Regions from separate parts of the Mesorhizobium sp. WSM4832 genome, predicted to be linked through region 1. Evidence: riboswitches for the same ligand, from Rfam matches in the RefSeq annotation. Region 1 holds a riboswitch; each other region holds the start of a gene.
What was found. A riboswitch is a leader RNA that binds a small molecule or an ion and turns the genes downstream of it on or off. The one in region 1 is predicted to bind cobalamin.
Positions count from the first base shown of each region.

Region 2: linked by a shared signal. The riboswitch ahead of metE (5-methyltetrahydropteroyltriglutamate--homocysteine S-methyltransferase) and the one ahead of AC0L2L_RS20480 (CbtB domain-containing protein) in region 1 are both predicted to bind cobalamin.
Region 3: linked by a shared signal. The riboswitch ahead of AC0L2L_RS08235 (DUF1636 family protein) and the one ahead of AC0L2L_RS20480 (CbtB domain-containing protein) in region 1 are both predicted to bind cobalamin.

Region 1 is NZ_JBVVQH010000014.1:143,341-148,394, forward strand. It holds gene AC0L2L_RS20460 (VOC family protein) at 1-274, opposite strand, end outside; gene AC0L2L_RS20465 (TetR/AcrR family transcriptional regulator) at 376-1,008, shown strand; gene AC0L2L_RS20470 (hypothetical protein) at 1,060-1,563, opposite strand; gene AC0L2L_RS20475 (CbtA family protein) at 1,723-2,463, opposite strand; gene AC0L2L_RS20480 (CbtB domain-containing protein) at 2,568-2,777, opposite strand; adenosylcobalamin (AdoCbl) riboswitch at 2,778-2,921, opposite strand; gene AC0L2L_RS20485 (histidine phosphatase family protein) at 3,005-3,574, shown strand; gene AC0L2L_RS20490 (PilZ domain-containing protein) at 3,738-4,010, shown strand; gene AC0L2L_RS20495 (methyltransferase family protein) at 4,014-4,481, opposite strand; gene AC0L2L_RS20500 (ArsR/SmtB family transcription factor) at 4,922-5,054, shown strand, end outside.
Region 2 is NZ_JBVVQH010000035.1:27,420-32,473, forward strand. It holds gene AC0L2L_RS32220 (prolyl oligopeptidase family serine peptidase) at 1-542, shown strand, start outside; partial or broken gene AC0L2L_RS32225 (cytochrome P450) at 1,422-1,625, shown strand; cobalamin riboswitch at 1,915-2,114, shown strand; gene metE (5-methyltetrahydropteroyltriglutamate--homocysteine S-methyltransferase) at 2,228-4,558, shown strand.
Region 3 is NZ_JBVVQH010000004.1:252,487-257,540, reverse strand. It holds gene cobN (cobaltochelatase subunit CobN) at 1-993, opposite strand, end outside; gene cobW (cobalamin biosynthesis protein CobW) at 1,011-2,063, opposite strand; gene AC0L2L_RS08235 (DUF1636 family protein) at 2,066-2,491, opposite strand; cobalamin riboswitch at 2,533-2,737, opposite strand; gene AC0L2L_RS08230 (winged helix-turn-helix domain-containing protein) at 2,765-3,964, opposite strand; gene AC0L2L_RS08225 (NADH-quinone oxidoreductase subunit A) at 4,299-4,664, shown strand; gene AC0L2L_RS08220 (NuoB/complex I 20 kDa subunit family protein) at 4,655-5,054, shown strand, end outside.

The DNA of each region.
Region 1 (5,054 bases):
CTTTCTCGATTACCGCGTTGACCGCTTCTTTGCTATCGACGGTCAGCGCGATCAGCATCTGGCTCTCGCGCTTCGCGTCGCCGATCGGCCGGGCCGTGAACTGGCTGTAGTGCTGGTGCGTCAGCAACATGACTCCGATCGATTCGGAGAACATGATCGAGCTGGCCTGATCATTCGAGAATTGCGGGTTGAGCGTGCCCCCGACCGCGAGATAAAACTTGGTCGCTGCTTGCAGATTGCTCACCGGCAGATTGAGGAAGAGCATTTGAGTCATCGGTTTGAATCCTCCAGTTCGTTGACCGGTACTAGTCAGTCTAGTACTCTGGACAGCTATCACGCGGGAACGGTACCGTCTAGTACTGATCGAGAGGCGCTATGAAAATTGATGTTGAGACCAGATCGGCTCGCAAGGATCGGGAAATCATCGAGGCGGCGACGGCCGCGTTCATCGCCAAGGGTTATGATGGGACCAGCATGGAGGAGATCGCCACCAGGGCATGCGCTTCCAAGCAGACGGTCTACAAGCATTTCACGGACAAGGAGACGCTTTTCAGCGAAGTCGTGGAGTCCACCGCGTCTCAGGCCAACGACGTTGTCGAGTCCGTGACGGCGCTGCTTTCCGAGGCGAAATTCCTGGAAGGCGGCCTGCAGCAGCTTGCCCGGCGATTGACCACGACGCTGATGAACGACGAGTTGCTGAAGCTGCGGCGTCTGATTATCGCCAACGCCGATCGGATGCCGCAGCTTGGCCGCAGTTGGTACGATAAAGGTTTTGAGCGCATGCTTGCCTCGGTGGCGGCGTGCTTTCAAAAGCTCACCAGCCGAGGCCTGTTGCAGACCGATGATCCCCGTTTGGCGGCCAGCCATTTGTTTGGAATGCTGCTTTGGATCCCGATGAACGAAGCCATGTTCACCGGAAGCAACCCGCGCTCGAAAGCCGACCTTGAGCGGCACGCCGATGCCTCGGTCGAAGCGTTCCTTGCCGCCTATGGTGTGCGCTCGAAGTAGGCGCGCTGCTTGGCGCTCTGCGGAGCACAACGAGCCGCGCTACGTCGCCTGTTATCTTAAGGAGATCAGTCGGCCTGAGTCAGTCAAGCCGCGTGCGCGTCTCGCGCCGAAGATCGACCATGCGGCGGCGATGAGCGCCGCTATCGTTGCAAGCAGCACGGCGAGGCTCGGCAGGTGGAAAAACATGTCCCGCCATCTGGGCTCGACGACCGCGCCGGTGCTGAAACTCTCGCCGCTGAACTGGCACAGGATCCAGGACGCGCCGCTGCGCACCATGTCTGCATCGATGTCGGAGATCAGGGCCTTCGCGTCACGCGCAGCCGAGGGCATCGTCGCCATATGGGTGAGCAGCGCCTTGGCGGCGGCCAGATAGGCATGGCTGCATTCGTTGAACGGGCTCTCTTCGTCGCCAAGGCTCCCCGGCATCAGGCCCCACAGGCAGTAGGTGAATTGCAGGTTGCCGTGATTGTAGAGCCGCCTGAACGTCGGGTCGGTCACGGTCTGGCGCTGGGCCAGGTCCAGGATATCGCCGCGGTAGCGTGCAATGACAGCCATCTGGCCATGCGTGAGACTGGGGATCTGGACGCCGGGGGGAGGCGGGGCGGAGGATCCGCTATGCGCTTGCGCCGGTGCCGCCAGTAAGACCGGCAGTGCAGCCGCCAAAAGGAAGCTAGCCGCCAGGGCGAGGAACCGTGGCAGCCAACGCATCGGAGTTCAAGCGTAGCGGCGTGCCGGGCCGCGCTGATCGCGCACCGCGACCACGCGCTCGACAACCGCGCCGAAGCCCAGTCCGACAACGGTCCACAGCACGAGTTGGATGCCGAGCGAAGCGACGCGGAACTGCCACAGCACACTCGCCGAGAAGTTTTCCGGCACTTCGTTGATGTCGGGAAGTGCTGCTTTCACCAGCGCGAAGACCACGAGGAAGGCGAGCCCTGCTGCGATCGAGGCGTTCCAGGCGCCGAGCCTATTCCACAGCCGCTGCGCCAAACCCACTGCCGCCACCATCGCCGCGATCGAGATCACGATCATGATGAAGAACAGCTCGGTGCGGTAGCCGATCGTTTCAGGATTGCCGACCGCCGGCGGGTTCGCCGGATATTTGAGGCTGGGAACCACGATCACGGCAAGGAAGCCTAGCAGCGCCAGCAGCGCCGAGGTGCCGCGTGGGCCGAGCGAGCCCAAGCGGCCGTAAGCGTAAGCGAAGACCAGCGAGAACAGCCCGCCGAGCGCGGCGCCATAGACCAGCACGCCGGTTGCCAGGCCAATGCCGGCCTGCACGGCGCGGCTGACCATCTCGGGCTCCGGCGCCTCGCCGGCCGCCTGGGCCTGCTGTTCCTCGTAGGCGATTGCCTTGTCGACCTGCGGCTCGCCATAGACGCGGGCGAAGGCGAATGCCAGAATCCCCGCAACCAGCCCGACAAGCATGCCGCGCAGCAAAAGTTTTCCGACCATGTCAGAATCCCTTCAAGCAATCCCAGGAAAACAGCGTAGCGGTTTTCCGTCCGGAATTGCGTTAGACCAGAATCGAAAGCGAGTTCAACTTTCGCTGAACCGCCTTAGTGGCAGGGAAAGCCGAGCAGGTGGCGGCCGTCATGCACGAATTCGTGCACATACATGCCGCGGATCAGCGACGTCGCGCCTTCTTCCGCACCGATGAAATAGATCGCCAGCATCAGCAGCAGCCCACCGAAGATGGCCCAGGGCAGAAGCTCGCGAACCGGAATCGGCACCGGACCGTAGGTGGTGGCGAAGGTGGTGTCGGACATTTTGACCTCCCGTGGGATACTGCGTCCCGTTGATCGAACAATGCTGCGGGATAAGGCCTGACTTTCGGCTGGTGCCGATCACAGTGGCGCGACCGTGCCGGACTCGCACCGGCTTCCAATCCCGTATCGCGCTAAAACACTTGTCAGCACTTCGTTCGCCTGTCAACGAATTGTAATGGCCGGCACGGCTTCGTGGGGCTTAATTTCACTGTGCCACGGAGTTTTTCATGCTCGCCCGCCTGACGATGATCGCAAGCAGGGCGACGCTGGCCGCGCGCAAGGGCCGGTTTCCGGGCGACGAGGCGCTGGAGCCGCGGGCCCTCGGCCGCGCCGCCTCGCTGGCCGCTTCGCTGCGCCGCGCCGACCGCGTCTGGACAAGTCCGGCGCTTGCCGCGCGCCAGACGGCCGAGGCGCTTGGCCTTGACGCGACGGTCGAGCCGCTGCTTGCCGAGCAGGATTTCGCGCGTTGGGCCGGCAAGAGCTTCGAGGAGGTGCAGGCCGAGGACCCGGAAGGCATGGCGGCCTGGCTTTCCGATCCGGACGCGGCACCCCATGGCGGCGAATCGCTTGCCGCCGTCGCCCGGCGCGGCGCCGCGCTGGTGGACCGCCTGGCCGGCGAGAGCGGCCACACCATCGCGGTGACGCATGCCGTGCCGATCCGTGCCGCCATGGTGCATGTGCTGGGCGCGCCGCTGTCCTCGGTCTGGAAGGTCGACATCGAGCCGCTGTCGATCACCGAGTTCCGTAGCGACGGCCGCCGCTGGGTGCTGCATGCGAGCGGCGTCGTCGCTGGCTGAACACTCAAGCGTGACAGATCCGTCGGATGACCTGCCAAGCTTCGGCACGGTCCGCCGGGGATATCAGGCTCGTCGTTTCAGAGACCGCTAACGGAACGGAAACGCCTTGTTGCTACGATGCTCTTCCGTGGCGAGGAGAACCCCGCCCGAGGAGCCGCCGGATATGGCCGATTATCCCGAAACCGAGCGCCGTCTTCATGCGCGTGAATTCGTGCTCAAGGACGCCACGATCATTGCCGGTGGCGTCAGGATCGGCTGCTCGGTCAGGAATCAGCACCACCATGGCGCGGAATTGCGCGTCGCTGCCGATGTGGACATCCCGGAGCGCTTCCTGCTCGAGGTTCCAGCCGACGATACGACTTATCGTGCCTTGGTGCGGTGGCGGCGCAACGACCGCATCGGCGTGGCGCTCTACAGCAATGAGCTGAAGGACTGACGCTCAGAGATAGCGTCGCACGCTCGCTTTGTAGGCCCTGTAGGGTTCGCCGAACTTACGCTCCAGATAGGCTTCCTCGCGCAGCACCACGCCATAATGCAGGACGGGGAAGCTCACGATGACGGCCACGACGGCCCACCAGCTGTCGAAGAGGAGCCCGATCCCGAGCAGCAGCCCCATCAGGCCGACATAGAGCGGATTGCGGGTGAAGCCGAACGGGCCGCCGGTGATGATCGCGGTGGCTGGCAGCGTCGGGTTCACATTGGTGCCGCCGCGCAACATCACGGAGCGTCCCCAGGCAATGATCGCAATCGCAAGTGCCGCCAGCGCTATGCCCAGCACGATGGTGAGTGGCCGGCCTCCGATCCTAAGCGGCCAGATGTAGCGTAGCGCCAGCATTATGATCAGCACCACGAGAAAGAGCAGCGGCGGGAACACCGCGACGCCCGGATTGTCAGCTTTGTCGTCCATTTCGCCGGCCTCGACCAAGCGCCGCCGACGGTATTATGCACGGACGCGCTCGGTGCAGCAATTCGTGAGTTGATCCAGCCTGAAACGGTGTGCAACCGCGCGCCTATTTGGAACGCAACCGCGGCGCGCGTTCAGTGCCGTTGATCAACAGGGATTTCGTGCATGAGCAGGGCAGCCGTCTGGGTGGCCCTGATCGCCATCGCTCTGGTGGGCCACTACCTGTTGCGGGCCAATGGCATGATCCGGTTCTGAGACAGCGGCGGCGCGCGGCGCCGTTCACTGGGTCAGCAGCGGCTCGCTCCGCGGCACGGCTGGCCAGCGCGCCCAGCAGGTTGCCGATGGTCAGGTCGGAGGGGTTCCATCGGCACGACATTTTTCCGATTGTCGGAAGGGGGCATGTCGGCTATTCCTCATTTCAACATTTCAAGGATTGTTGAAACGTGGACGAACGTCAGGCCCTGATCGCCTTTGGCGCGCTGTCGCAGGACACACGCCTGCGCCTGCTGCGCCTGCTGGTCGTTGCCGGACAGGAAGGCATTGCCGCCGGCTCGCTCGCCGAACAAGTCGAAGTCT
Region 2 (5,054 bases), on a different contig from region 1:
CCGATCTCGTGCGAAGGGGCATCACGCTGCCGAGGCGGATTGCCGCCGAGGGCGGCTCAAATGGCGGCCTGCTGATCGCCAACATGCTTACCCGCTATCCTGAGCACTTCGGCGCGCTGTTCTGCATGGTTCCACTTATCGACATGCGCCGCTACACCAAACTCCTGGCGGGCGCGAGCTGGATCGACGAATATGGCGATCCCGACAAGGCTGACGATTGGGCTTTCCTGAAGGAAATCTCGGCCTATCACACTGCCACGCCGGGACAGCCCTATCCGCCTATTCTGCTCGCCACCATGAGACGCGACGACCGCGTCCACCCGGGCCATGCGCGTAAGATGGCCGCCAAACTGCAAGCTCTTGGCTATCCCGCTTACTTCTACGAGGCCAGCGCCGGCGGGCACAGCTACGGCAAGGACAATCGCGAGCAAGCCGCACTCATCAGTCTTGGCACCAATTTCCTTCGCAGCGCGATCGGGTGGCATGCCGATGGCTTCAATAAAGGACCGGGCGCTCGACAAGGGCGAACTTCGGATGACTGAGTACAGGTCGAGGACTGCGACAAAGGTGCAAATCATGCGAGTACAGTTTGCACAAATGCGCGCTAGCGCTTTGTCGATCTCAATCAATCGACGGGGCTATTCACACCACAGTGTAAAATTCTGAAGAGCAAGGAAAAATATCATGGCAACAAAGCGGATGAATGTGGCGCGGGGAGTAGCAGCGGCCGTCGTCCTGATGCTGCTGGCACAGCAGGCAATCGCGATTCCAAAAGCCCCCTGCGCGTCTTACCCTCCCCCTCCACCTCCCCCTTATTGCTCGCGCCCGTCTACGACACCGATCTGCGAGCCAAGCTCTGGGCAGTTCCGCCTGAGCGCCTCGGGGGCATATTCGGGCTACGTTAATACCGTGCCTATCCCGCTTACTTCTATGGGATCAGCGCAGGCGGGCACAGCTACGGCAAGGACAATCCCGAGCTCGCCACATTCATCGCCTTGGGCGACGATTTCCTTGCCAGCGCGATCGGCTGGCACGCCGATAGCGTTCATTAACGACCCACAGCTCGACAAGGCGAACTTCGAAGAAGCGAGTCCGGGTCTTTAATCCGTGAGAGTGCTGCAAACAATGCGCGCAATATTTGCGAAGAATGCGCCAGTTCTCTGAGAGAGCTATCAGCACAGCAGAACTATTCACAGCGAAGTCTAACGATGAAGGAAACAACATTATCGCAACAAACCAATGAACGTATCGCGGGGAGTCACAGCGGGCGTCGTCCTGTTGCTGGTAGGCAGCAAGCCGTTGCGGTAGACCTTCCGGAACGACCCGCGGGAGGGTGCCTCGATTGAATCCGCCGTGGCAGATCCGCCTGCGGGCGTGCGGGCGATCACTAAAGATCGGGCTACGTCAACGCGTGCCCGGCAGGTTCACCGGGGTGGCTGGTCGCGCGCGCGGGTGGCGAGCACGACCGGTTACGCACGATCGTGGGGCCTTCAAGAACCGCAGGGTGAAGCTGCTCGCGCAGCAGTGTCGAGGCGATCGCTGCGCAGTTGGTCGAGACGCTGGCGGCCCAGCCCCAGCCCGCCGACCTTCGGCGCCACCTCTCCTTCCCGCTTCCGCTCATCGTCTTCGGGGGCCGGTGAGCGAATGCGCGAGCACGCTGAGCGAGCCGAGCGGGAACACGCTATTGGAATTCCCGGCGGACCGTGACGACCTGGCCCGACTTGACACTTTGAGCCCGGGGACCTCGATCTGATCCGGCGTCGCCGATGGGGATAAGGACCTCTCCGAGCCTGCGCCGATGAGAAACCGCATCGTATGCGGCTTTGGGCGAAAGAGACCGATCAGCGCATGGGCGTAATTCGCATAATCACATAAACATCTCGTTATATGTATTGACAGGGAGCGAAGCTGCTGTGATTGTGCGCGTGTCATGGTTCTCCGCGCGGCACTGCCGTAGCGGAGCTAAGAGGGAAGCCGGTGGGATGCCGGCGCTGCCCCCGCAACTGTTAGCGGCGAGCCAAGCCCATTGATGTCACTGAGGCGAACGGCCTCGGGAAGACGGGCAGAGGCTTTGACCCGCGAGCCAGGAGACCTGCCACGACGAACAACGTCCACGGGCGGGGTGTCTGGTGGTCGCGCTAGCTCGGCTTTGTGCCGCCTACTCGCGCGTTCCTTGTCCCCGCCCCAACCATCGGGGTATGGCATGACTGTCTCTCAACGAATTCCTGTGGCAACGCTCGGCGTGCCTCGCATCGGTCGACGGCGGGAACTGAAATTCGCGCTTGAAAGCTACTGGTCCGGAAAATCTCCCGCTGCCGACCTGCTCGCGACGGCGAAGACGCTACGCGCCGTTAGCTGGAGGGAGCAGCACGATCGCAGCGTGTCGAAAATCCCGTCCAACGATTTCTCGCTTTATGACCATGTGCTCGACACAGTCGCCATGGTTGGCGCGGTGCCGGCACGATACGCCTGGACTGACGGCGAGGTCCCACTCGATATCTATTTCGCCATGGCGCGCGGCAATCAAGGTCGGGAGGTGGATTGTGGACATGCCGGTGACGAGCATGTGGCCAATGGGCATGGCCTTGCCGCGATGGAAATGACCAAATGGTTCGACACCAACTATCACTACATTGTGCCGGAACTCACGGACGATCAGAGCTTTGCCCTCTCGTCGGCGAAACCGGTCGTTCATTTCCTCGAGGCCAAGGCGCTCGGCATCCATACTCGCCCGGTCCTGCTTGGACCGGTTACCTTTCTCAAGTTGGCGAAGTCACCTGAGGAAGGTTTCAACCCTATCGCGCTCCTGCCACGGCTGCTGCCCGTCTATGAGGAGCTCCTGCAGAGGCTGACGCTCGCGGGAGCCGATTGGGTGCAGATCGATGAGCCGGCGCTCGTGCTCGATCTGATTCCCAACGAACGGGATGCGCTCCAATTAGCCTACTCCCGGCTGTCGAAAGCAGCACCCGAGTTGAAGATCATGGTCGCTACCTATTTCGGATCGCTGGGAGACAATCTCGAGACCGCAATTTCTCTGCCCGTGGCGGGACTGCACGTCGATCTCGTGCGCGCTCCAGAGCAGTTGGAGACGGTCGGCCGCCTCGCGCAGAAAGAACTTGTGCTCTCGCTCGGACTGATCGACGGCCGCAATGTCTGGCGAGCGAACCTGCCTGCCATATTTGACCGCATCAAGCCGATCGTCGCCGGCTGGCCGCTGGAGCGCGTGGAGATCGCCCCGTCCTGCTCGATGCTGCATGTGCCGATCGACCTGGACATGGAAACGGCCCTCGATGCCGATGTGAAGTCGTGGCTGGCCTTCGCGGCGCAAAAGACCGGCGAGCTGGTCGTGCTCGCCCGTGCCCTGGCCGAAGGCCAGGACGCGGTCGCCGCCGAACTGGAGGCATCAGCTGAGGCTGCTGCCGTTCGCTCGACATCCGCGAAGGTGCATGATCCGCTCGTCGAAGGCCGGGTCGCCAGCATCAAGGTCGGCATGACGCGCCGCAAGAGCGCATTCGCCGTGCGCTCCAAGCTTCAGGCCGACACATTTGGCTTGCCTTCCTTCCCCACCACGACCATCGGCTCCTTCCCGCAAACAGCCGAGGTTCGCAAGGCGCGGGCAGCTCATGCCAAAGGCGAGCTGAGTTACGTCGACTACGAGGCGTTCCTGCAGAAAGAGATAAAAGCCGCCATTCGATGGCAAGAAGAGATCGGACTCGATGTGCTGGTCCACGGCGAATTCGAGCGCAACGATATGGTGCAGTATTTCGCCGAGCAGCTCTGCGGCTTCGCCTTCACACAACACGGATGGGTGCAGAGCTATGGCTCACGCTTTGTGCGACCCCCGATCATCATTGGCGATGTGTCGCGACGAAATCCGATGACACTACACTGGTGGCGATATGCCCAGTCGCTGACGCTAAAGCCGGTGAAGGGCATGCTTACCGGCCCGGTGACGATCCTCAACTGGTCCTTCGTCCGAGACGACCTTCCGCGCTCAGCCGTCTGCCGCCAGGTCGCGCTTGCCATTCGCGATGAAGTGAGCGACCTCGAAAAGGCCGGCGCCAGGATGATCCAGATCGACGAAGCCGCACTGCGCGAGGGCTTGCCGCTTCGTGAGGCCGACTGGGAGACCTATCTCGACTGGGCCGTCGAATGTTTCAGGCTGGCTTCAACGGCCGTCGGCGATGCGACCCAGATCCACACCCATATGTGCTACTCCGAGTTCGGTGACATCGTGGACGCGATTGCCGCAATGGATGCCGACGTGATCTCCATTGAAACCTCGCGCTCGCAGATGGAACTGCTCGATACGCTTCGAACCTTCAAGTATCCGAACGACATCGGTCCTGGCGTCTATGACATTCACTCGCCGCGGGTCCCGGAGGTGGGCGAGATTTCCAACCTCATTATGCTTGCGCGCGATCGATTGTTGGATGGCCAACTATGGGTGAATCCCGACTGCGGTCTCAAAACGCGCAGATGGGAGGAGGTCCGCCCTGCCCTGGTGAACATGGTGGCTGCGGCACGCGCAATTCGCGAAAAAGCGCAGACGGCGTAGGGCTCGGTGTCACTCGCGTGAGATGAGCGGCGACGCCACACCCGGGCAATGTAGGTGGGTCTATCCGGCGCACCCAAAGAAATCGGGCTGCGGCTGACGAAGCGCCTCGGCACCTTGGTATGGCCGAGGCCCTTGTTATGGTGCGGCGAAGTCAGCTGTTCCAGAGGCCGGCGTCGGCTGTGATCGAAGGAGGCCGGCCTCAAATGAGCCGGCCAGAAACGAGACGGCTCACCGCCAGCCAGTTTCGGATTATTCCGGATTTGTATAGTCCAGGTAGCATTATCATCTCCCCGATCTTGATCGCCGAAACGCAGCTCCCGACCGTCGGGAGAAGCATCGGCGATCACGCGGCGCCGGTCCGCCGAGCGCGTTCCGGAAAACCGGATGCAAGGCTAAACTGAGGGACGCTTCAAACGGCACTTCTGGAGACTACTGGGCGGAATCGACGCCCATCTGCATCAGGCCAACTCCCGCTCAATGGCTCCGTCTGCCTCTG
Region 3 (5,054 bases), on a different contig from region 1:
GGATGGGTTCAGTGAGGCGAGGGCGTTTTCGACGAAGGCCAGGGATGCTGGGTCCTTGAGGCTGGAGACGAAGATCGGGACCGGTGCCAAGCCTTCCGAGCGCAGCGCCTCCACCAGTGCGTCTATGGGCGCCACGTCGGCAGCAAGCAGCATCGAGCGGTAGAAGAGGATGGGGATGACCGGGGTGAGGTTGCCAGCGTCGCGTTCGGTCGCCCCCCTCTCTGTCCTGCCGGACATCTCCCCCTCAAGGGGGGAGATTGCTCTGTCGTTGACGGTTTCGCCAATCGCGGATGTTGCAGATGGCTCTTTTCCTGCAGATGAAGAAAAAGCGCCAGGCCCGGTGCCGGCCGATCTCCCCCCTTGCGGGGGAGATGTCCGGCAGGACAGAGGGGGGGGCGAAGGATCGCCAACGCTCGATAGGACTGGTTTTTCCACGACGCCCAACCCCGGCTCATAAAACCCGGCTTTCGGCACACCGACCGGCGCGGCCACGGCCGCATCCGACCCCGCCAGCCTCGCCAATCTTTGCACCAGCGCGCTCATATTGGCCGGGCCGCCTTCGCGGAAATAGCCGAGCAAGGCGTCCAACTCGGCGCGCGGCAGCGTCGAAGCTTCAATCAGGCGGTGGTCCTCGTCATGGCTTTCGCCGGGCAACAGCGCGAGCTCGATGCCGCGCTCGCGCGCCACCGCCGCCAGCTGGTCGCAGCCATAGCGCCACCAGTCATAACCACCGAGGATGCGGACCAGGATGACCCTGGCGTGGCGGGCGACGCTGTCGATCCACAGGTCGACCGACATCGGATGGCGGAGATCACGCAGTGCTGCGAGCCGCATCGAGGGCAGTCGTCCGGCGTCGGCTTTCCAGGCGGCGGCCAGTCCGGCGAGGTCGCTGTCGGTGAAGGACAGCGCCACGATATCCGCAGGCGTCTGCCTGAGATCGATCGGCTCGGCGAGATCGTCGAGCGAAGCGGATGTCGTGGTGAGGATATGCATCGTTGTTCGTGTTGGCCTCAGCCTGCAAGGATACGTTCGATCGCGGGGCGGTTCAGCCCCTTGAGGCCGATGACGACGAGCCGCGAGCGGCGGTCGTCCTCAGCCGCCCAGGCGCGGTCGTAATAGTGGTTGACGCGGGGGCCGACGGCCTGCAGCAGAAGCCGCATCGGCTTGCCGCCGACTTCGACGAAACCTTTGACGCGCAACACGTTTTCCTGCTCGGCCGCGGTGGCGACGCGCTTTGCCAGTTCGTCCGGGTTCGAGATCGACGGGATGTCGATGACGAAGGAATCGAAATCGTCATGCTCGTGGTCGAGCTCGTTGTCATGGTGGGTCTTGCGGTTCTCGATGTCGTCCTCGACGGCGAGCCCGAGGCCGAGCAGCACGGATGGATCGACCTTTCCCTGGGTGGTCGGCACGACCTTGACCGCGCGCGCCACATGCTTACCGATGACGGCGTTGGCGCGAGCCGAGCCCGCCGCGTCCATCAGGTCGCTCTTCGACAGGATGATCAGGTCGGCGCAGGCGATCTGGTCCTCGAACACCTCCTCGACCGGATCGTCATGGTCGAGCGAGCCGTCCGCGGCGCGCTGGGCCTGCAGCGCATCCATGTCGGAGGCGACGCGGCCGTCGGCCAGCGCCGGGCCGTCGACCACGGCGATGACACCGTCGACCGTGACGCGGCTCTTCACCGTCGGCCACTGGAAGGCCTGGACGAGCGGCTTCGGCAGGGCCAGACCCGAGGTCTCGATCAGGATGTGGTCGACCCTCGGCGTGCGCGACAGGATCTGGTCGAGCGCCGGTACGAAGTCGTCGGCGACCGTGCAGCAGATGCAGCCATTGGCAAGCTCGACGATGTTTTCCTCCGGGCAGGCGTCGACGCCGCAGCTTTTCAGGATCTCGCCGTCGATGCCGACGTCGCCGAACTCGTTGACGATGATGGCTAGCCGCTTGCCCTTGGCGTTTTCGAGCAGGTTACGGATCAGCGTCGTCTTGCCGGCGCCGAGGAAGCCGGTGACGACGGTACAGGGAACACGGGAGAGGTTGGCGGACGAATCTGGCGCGGTCATGGTCAGTCCTTCAGCAGGTCGAGGGGAGGGATACGGGCAACGAGGCCGCGCTTGAGGGATTCAGGCCGGCCGCGCCACGGGATGAGGCCATCGGTCGAGGTGGCGAAGAGTTTTGCGCCGGCGACGAGGTCTGGGCCGCTGGTCGCCTCCAGATCGCCGAAGACATAGCTCCAGCAGCCGTCGCGCAGAAGCGCCGCGCTCAGGCGGCGCTTGCAATTGCCGAGGCATTCTACCGTGCGGATGCGGATGTTTTCGCCCGAGGCGGCGCGGCGCGTGCCTTCGGCCAGCAGGGCACCGGCGCGCGGGTGCGCGTCCGAGCCGGTCTCGTCGCGGCATGACGAGCAGACGATGACGGTCACGCCGGCCAGCGGGTCGGGCTCGGTTGAAATATCCGCATTGTTTGCCGGAAAACTGCCGTTGCTGTCCAAAACCAGGGCTCCTTGCCCGGAAAACCCGCCGGGCATTCGGATACTTTAAGTCTCAGACGGCAGGTCTCCTGGCTCGCGAGTCGTCGCCTTGAATGCCGCCTTCCCGGGAACATCCCAGTGGTTTTCGGCCGAGGCTCGTCGCTTACAGTTGCGGGGACAGCCGCGGATTTGGGCATTCTTGCCCGCACCGCATTCCCTCTTGGCTCCTCCCTTTGCCGGGAGAAGACCGTCTGCTGCGGATTTAGGCTTACGGCTGGGTGCCTGTCAACGCGGCTACGACATCTCGATGTCGGCCAGCGCTGGACCAAGGTCGCCGGCCGGCGTGACTTCGATCGCCTCCAGGCCGAGCCATGCCTGCATCTGCTTCAACTCGTCGAAGAGCTGGGCGGCTGTCTCAGGCGGCGCGCCGCCCTCGGCATAGGCGGCATGGACGCGCAGCACGCTCGCCGGCCGATCGGCCCTGAGATCGACGCGCGCGACGATCCGGTCGCCGAGCAGGAACGGCAGCACATAGTAGCCATACTGGCGCTTTGCGGCCGGCGTGTAGATCTCTATGCGATAGCGGAAGTCGAAGAGTTTCTCCGTTCGGGTGCGTTCGAAGACGACCGGATCGAAGGGCGCGAGCAGGGCGCGTGCCTCGATACGGCGCGGGATGCGCGCGTCCTTGTGGAGATAGGCGGTCTTGTCCCAACCTTCGACGCGCACCGGCAGCAATTCGCCCGTTTCGACCAATTCCTCGATGCGGTCCTTCGTATCGCCGGGCGCCAAGCGGAAATAGTCGCGCAGGTCGCCATAAGTCGCGATGCCATGGGCGCGGGCGGAAATGCGCAGCAATTCGCGATGCGCGTCCTCGACCGATGGCACGGGCAGATCGAGCACCGCCTGCGGCAAAACGCGCTCGGGCAGGTCGTAATAGCGTTCGAAGCCGCGCCGGTGGGCGGTGGTGATGCGGCCGGCCCAAAACAGCCATTCAAAGGCGTGCTTGGCCTCGCTCCAGCCCCACCAGCCGCCATTGCCCTTATGGCCTTCGATATCGGAGGCGGCGATCGGCCCGCGTTCGGCGACCTGCGCATAGATCTCGTCGATCATCTCCTTGCGTTCACGACCCCATTTCGCGAGACCGAGATACATCTCGTCGCCCTGCTCGGCGCGCTGCATGCGCCAGCGCATCAGGGGATAGGTCCCGACGGGCAGGAAAGACGCCTCATGCGCCCAATATTCAAAGACGGTGCGCTTGCGCGTGACCGCGGCGTTATCGAGCAGCGCAAGCGGGTAGGGGCCGAGGCGCGAATAGAGCGGCATATAATGAGCGCGCACCACGGCGCTTACGGAGTCGATCTGCAATAGACCGGTTCGCGAAAGCACGCGCGCAAGGTGGCGGCGATCCGGAACTCCACCGGGCCGGGGGTCGTTAAACCCCTGGGCGCCGAGCGCGATGCGCCTGGCCATGGCGAGCGAGATTTTCTCCTTCATCAAGGTGCCTTTGCCCCGATCATTTGTTGGCTTTTCAGCCGGTGATTCCGGCGATGCTAGCAGGCAAATGGCGGGAGATGTGTCAGGAGAGAAAAGTGGAGTAAAAAATGAAGGGAATCAAACAGGAGCGGATGAGACCAGTTTCTTCCGATATGGCGTCCAAGGCCGGATTTTGAACAAGGTTTGACTTGCGTCACCGAAACCGCTGCGCTAACCCTCGCCGCGTTGCAGCATAGGCCCCCTAAAACGGTTCAGCGGTTAAACTGTCACGCTTCCGCATTAGAGTTCGTTGCTGTAATCAAAGTGAACTGCCCCGCCGAAGGAAAGTCGCCGCATGAGCGCACTCCTGAGTTCCTATCTGCCCATCGTCCTGTTCATCGCCGTGGCGATGGTCGTTGGTCTGGCGCTTATCGTCGCCCCCTTCCTGGTGGCCTACCGCAATCCCGACCCGGAAAAGCTTTCCGCTTACGAATGCGGGTTCAACTCGTTCGACGACGCCCGCATGAAATTCGACATCCGCTTCTATCTGGTGTCGATCCTGTTCATCATCTTCGATCTCGAGGTCGCCTTCCTGTTTCCATGGGCGGTGTCCTTCTCCAAGCTCGGCATGCTTGGCTTCTGGTCAATGATGGTGTTCCTGGCGGTGCTGACCATCGGCTTTGCCTATGAATGGAAAAAAGGAGCGCTGGAATGGGATTGAACGATAGTTCAGGCACCCTCGTCGCGCCGAAGCCCAAGGGCATCATCGACCCCAACACCGGCAGGCCGGTGGGGCAGGACGATCCCTTCTTCCTTGAAATCAACAATGAACTGGCCGACAAGGGTTTCCTTGTCACCTCGACCGAAGCGCTCATCACCTGGGCGCGCAGCGGCTCGCTGATGTTCATGACCTTCGGCCTTGCCTGCTGCGCGGTCGAGATGATCCACACCTCGATGCCGCGTTACGACTCGGAGCGTTTCGGCGTCGCGCCGCGCGCGTCCCCGCGCCAGTCCGACATCATGATCGTGGCCGGCACGCTGACCAACAAGATGGCGCCGGCGCTGCGCAAGGTCTACGACCAGATGCCCGAGCCGCGCTACGTCATCTCGA